Regions from separate parts of the Streptomyces sp. NPDC002676 genome, predicted to be linked through region 1. Evidence: riboswitches for the same ligand, from Rfam matches in the RefSeq annotation. Region 1 holds a riboswitch; the other holds the start of a gene.

Evidence for each region. A riboswitch is a leader RNA that binds a small molecule or an ion and turns the genes downstream of it on or off. The one in region 1 is predicted to bind S-adenosylmethionine.
Region 2: linked by a shared signal. The riboswitch ahead of thrC (threonine synthase) and the one ahead of ACWD3E_RS05195 (aminotransferase class V-fold PLP-dependent enzyme) in region 1 are both predicted to bind S-adenosylmethionine.

Annotation. Positions count from the first base shown of each region.
Region 1 covers NZ_JBSFVT010000001.1:1,092,412-1,094,796, forward strand. Annotated here, with positions in the region: gene trpD (anthranilate phosphoribosyltransferase) at 1-680, shown strand, start outside; SAM riboswitch class IV at 770-886, shown strand; gene ACWD3E_RS05195 (aminotransferase class V-fold PLP-dependent enzyme) at 1,056-2,385, shown strand, end outside.
Region 2 covers NZ_JBSFVT010000004.1:418,725-421,109, reverse strand. Annotated here, with positions in the region: gene ACWD3E_RS15220 (alpha,alpha-trehalose-phosphate synthase (UDP-forming)) at 1-50, opposite strand, end outside; gene ACWD3E_RS15215 (glucosyl-3-phosphoglycerate synthase) at 150-1,094, opposite strand; SAM riboswitch class I at 1,267-1,408, shown strand; gene thrC (threonine synthase) at 1,427-2,385, shown strand, end outside.

The sequences.
Region 1 (2,385 bases):
CCTCGGCATCGGGGTCGTCCGACGTCCTGGAGCGGCTGGGCGTCAACCTCGACCTGACCCCGAAGCGGGTGGCGGAGGTCGCCGAGGCGGCCGGCATCACCTTCTGCTTCGCGGTGAAGTTCCACCCGGCACTGCGTCATGTGGGCGCGGCGCGCGGACAGTTGGGCATCCGGACCGTGTTCAACCTGCTCGGTCCGCTGACCAATCCGGCGAAGGTGAAGGCACAGGCGGTGGGGGTCGCCGTCGCCCGTGAGGCACCGATCGTCGCGGGGGTGCTCGCCGAGCGCGGCAACTCCTCCCTGGTCTTCCGCGGCGACGACGGCCTCGACGAGCTGACCACCACCTCCACCTCGCACGTCTGGGTCGTCCGGGACGGCAAGGTCTCCGAGCAGTCCTTCGACCCGCGGGACGTCGGCATCGAGCTGGTCCCCGTGTCCGCGCTCCAGGGCGGCGACCCGGCGTACAACGCCGACGTCGCCCGCCGGCTGCTGGACGGCGAGCGGGGCCCCGTACGCGACGCCGTCCTGCTGAACTCGGCGGCGGCCCTGGTCGCCCTGAACCCGACGGACGCCCCGCTGGCCGAGCAGCTCCGGGCCGGCATGGACAAGGCGGCGGAGTCGATCGACTCCGGGGCGGCCAAGCGGGTGCTGGAGCGCTGGGTGTCCGCCAGCAACGCCTAGGCCCGGTCGTCCACCGAGTTCCATATGTCGTCCCGCGATCCGGACACGGGTTGCGGGACGACGATCATTTCCCGTACGTTCCTGTACCAGGTCATGAGTGACAGTCATGAGGCCCCGGCCGACTGTCCGGCAACCCTCCGTCCGTGGCGGGGTGCCCCGGGTGAAGACCAGGTCGTAGGCAGTGAGGTCTACGGCAAGCGCGGACCCCTCGCACGCTTTCGACAAGTGTGGGGCCAGGGGTCCTGGTCATCGAGGGAGCCTTCCGTGAGCAAGCGAATGCGATAGGGCCGCCGAGCCCCGCCTCCGCATCCCCTTTTTCTCTTTCCGGCCCGTCTCTCACGGGCTCTTCTCGCCTGCCTCTCACGGGAGTTCGCCATGTCCGTCTCCACCGCTGCCGCCGACCAGTCTGTTTGTGCCCCTCTGCCTGTTCTGGGCCGGGATGTCACCGTCCCGCTCGTCACGGGCGGCGAAGTCACCTACGCGGCGCTCGACTACGCGGCCAGCGCCCCCGCCCTCCAGCGCGTCTGGGACGACGTGGCGGCCTACGCGCCCTACTACGGCAGTGTCCACCGCGGCGCCGGCTACCTCTCCCAGCTCTCCACGGACCTGTTCGAGAACGCCCGCAAGACCGTCGCCGAGTTCCTCGACTGCCGCGAGACCGACCAGGTGATCTTCACCCGTTCGACCACGGACTCCCTGAACCTCCTGGCCCGCACGCTCCCCGCCGACTGCCAGGTCTTCGTCTTCGAGACCGAGCACCACGCCTCCCTGCTGCCCTGGCAGGACGCGCAGGTCACCTACCTCAACGCCCCGCGCACCCCGCGGCAGGCCGTCGAGACCCTGGAGCGGGCCCTGGCCGACCGGGACCCCTACGGCCCGGCCCTGGTATGCGTCACCGGCGCCTCCAACGTCACCGGCGAGCTGTGGCCGGTGCGCGAGCTGGCCGCCGCCGCCCACACCCACGGCGCCCGGATCGTCCTGGACGCCGCCCAGCTGGCCCCCCACCACCCGCTGAGCGTCCGTGACCTGGACGTCGACTGGGTCGCCTTCTCCGGCCACAAGCTGTACGCCCCCTTCGGCTCCGGCGTCCTGGCCGGCCGCGCCGACTGGCTCCGGGCCGCCGAGCCGTACCTCGCGGGCGGGGGCGCCAGCCGCAAGGTCACCCGGCGCCAGGACGGCGGTGTGGACGTGGAGTGGCACGAGAGCGCCGCCCGGCACGAGGCGGGCTCCCCGAACGTCATCGGTGCCTACTCCATCGCGTCGGCCTGCAAGGCGCTCACCGAGGCCGGCTGGGACACCCTGGTCGCCCGTGAGCAGGACCTGATCGCCCGGGTCCGTGCGGGCCTCGCGGAGGTCCCGCAGGTGAGGGTGCTGTCCCTCTTCGGTGACGACGCCCCGCGCGTGGGCGTGCTCTCCTTCGTCGTCGACGGCTGGAACAGCTCCCACTTCGCCGCCGCGCTCTCCGCCGAGTACGGCATCGGCGTCCGCGACGGCCTCTTCTGCGCCCACCCGCTCGTCCGCACCCTGCTGGGCAGCGACCCGCAGACCCAGGGCGAGTGCGGCGCGCCGGAAGCCGCACCCGGCGAGAAGTCCCTCAACGCCATCCGTGTCAGCTTCGGCGCGGGCACCCCCGACGAACACGTCGAGCGCTTCGTCACCGCGGTGAAGGAACTGATCACCGAGGGCGCGCAGTGGACGTACCGGA
Region 2 (2,385 bases), on a different contig from region 1:
GGGCCGCGATTGGACGCGACCAGTACCTCAGCACCGCGCACGGAAGCCATGGTCCTCAACCTAGCCCGGCCCGTAAACACTCAAACGTACGGTCCGCCCCGAAGAGCGGCCGTATACAGCCGATGCCCCGTTTTCACGCCACCCGGCGCTCACGCCACCCGCCGCGCCGCGTACTCCGCGATCTCCGTCATGGGCGGCCGTTCCTCCGTGTCCACCGAGTACGTGCGCGGCTCGAACCCGTCCTCGCCCCGCTCGAACTGGGTCAGCGACGGCCGGACGAGGTGCCCGCGGGCGAGCCTCAGCTGCGCCGTGCGGTAGATCGCGGCGGCCATCCGGCCCAGCGCCTGTCCGTCCTGGTGCCGGTGCTTGCGCACCCCCACATCCACCTGGGCGAGGGCGTCCAGGCCCACCAGGTGCAGCGCGTCCACCAGCATGCCCAGTTCCACGCCGTACCCGACCGGGAACGGCAGCTGCTCCAGCAGCGAGCGCCGGGCCGCGTACTCGCCGCCGAGCGGCTGCACGAAACCGGCCAGCTGCGGCCAGTGCATGTTCAGCAGCGGGCGGGCCATGAGTTCGGTGACCCGGCCGCCCTGGCCGGCAGCGCCGCCGAGCGGACGGTCGTACATGGCCTTGACCAGCTGTACGTCCGGCTCGGTCAGCAGCGGGCCGACGATTCCGGAGACGAAGTCGGAGGAGAACTCCCGCAGGTCGGCGTCGATGAAACAGATGATGTCCCCGCTGGTCACCAGCAGGGAGCGCCACAGCACCTCGCCCTTGCCGGGGACGGCCGGGATGCGCGGCAGGATGTCGTCGCGGTGGACGACCCGGGCGCCGGCCGCCGCGGCGACCTCGGAGGTGCGGTCGGTGGACCCGGAGTCGACGACGACGATCTCGTCGACCAGCGGCACCTGTTCCACGAGGTCGCGGCGGATCACCGCGACGATGTCGCCGACCGTTTCCTGTTCGTTCAGTGCGGGCAGCACGACGGAGACGGACTGGCCGGTACGCTGCTTGGCGGACAGGATCTGGTGGAGGGGCCGATCGGTCACGGACCAGGAGCGGGTGGCCAGCCAGCGCTCGACTTCTTCCAGCACGGTCTGCGACTCCTCACTGTCACGGCCACACGTCACCGTGTGATCCATCTCGCGGTTCGGACGACTATCTCAACTGTCCTGGCCTTCGGTTACAGTCTTGAACAACGTCGATGACCATCGCATGTCGGGGGTCGCGCGCGTTGACGGACAACCGCATCACACAACCGCATACCGCTCATCCAGAGGGGCAGAGGGACACGGCCCGATGAAGCCCCGGCAACCCTCCAGTCGGTTCTCGTTCTCCAGCGAGGCTCCCGGCTCGGGAAGGTGCCAAATCCGTCTCACGGCGAGATGCGTCGTGAGGAAGATGAGGAGAAAGGGCCTCGCCTCACATGGCTGCGCAGACAGTTGCAACCGCCAGCGATTCCGCCGGTACCTCCACCGTAGACCTCGGCCCCGCCGCGGCCCTGAGCTGTCGCGAGTGCGGTCACCGCGTGCCGCTCGGCCCGGTGTTCGCCTGCGAGGAGTGTTTCGGCCCGCTGGAGATCGCCTACGACTTCTCCGCCTACGACACCGAGGAACTGCGGGGGCGCATCGAGTCGGGCCCCGCGAACATCTGGCGTTACGCGCCGCTGCTCCCGGTCCCGGCGGACGTCGCCGACAAGCCGAACCTGAACCCCGGCTGGACCAAGCTCGTCAAGGCCGACAACCTCGCCCGCGAACTCGGCGTCACCGGCGGCCTGTTCGTGAAGGACGACTCCGGCAACCCGACGCACTCCTTCAAGGACCGCGTGGTCGCCCAGGCCCTGGAGGCCGCCCGCGCCTTCGGTTTCACGACCCTCTCCTGCTCCTCGACGGGCAACCTGGCCGGTGCCGTCGGCGCCGCCGCCGCCCGCGCGGGCCTGCGCTCCTGCGTGTTCATCCCGCACGACCTGGAGCAGGGCAAGGTCGTGATGGCCGCGGTCTACGGCGGTGAACTCGTCGGCATCGAGGGCAACTACGACGATGTGAACCGCTTCTGCTCCGAGCTGATCGGCGACCCGGCCGGCGAGGGCTGGGGCTTCGTCAACGTCAACCTGCGGCCGTACTACGCGGAGGGCTCCAAGACCCTGGCGTACGAGATCTGCGAGCAGCTCGGCTGGCGGCTGCCGGACCAGATCGTGGTCCCGATCGCCTCCGGCTCCCAGCTCACGAAGATCGACAAGGGTCTGCGGGAGCTGATCGAACTCGGCCTGGTCGAGGACCGGCCGTACAAGATCTTCGGCGCCCAGGCCGAGGGCTGCTCGCCGGTGTCGGCGGCCTTCAAGGCCGGCCACGACGTCGTACGCCCGCAGAAGCCGAACACCATCGC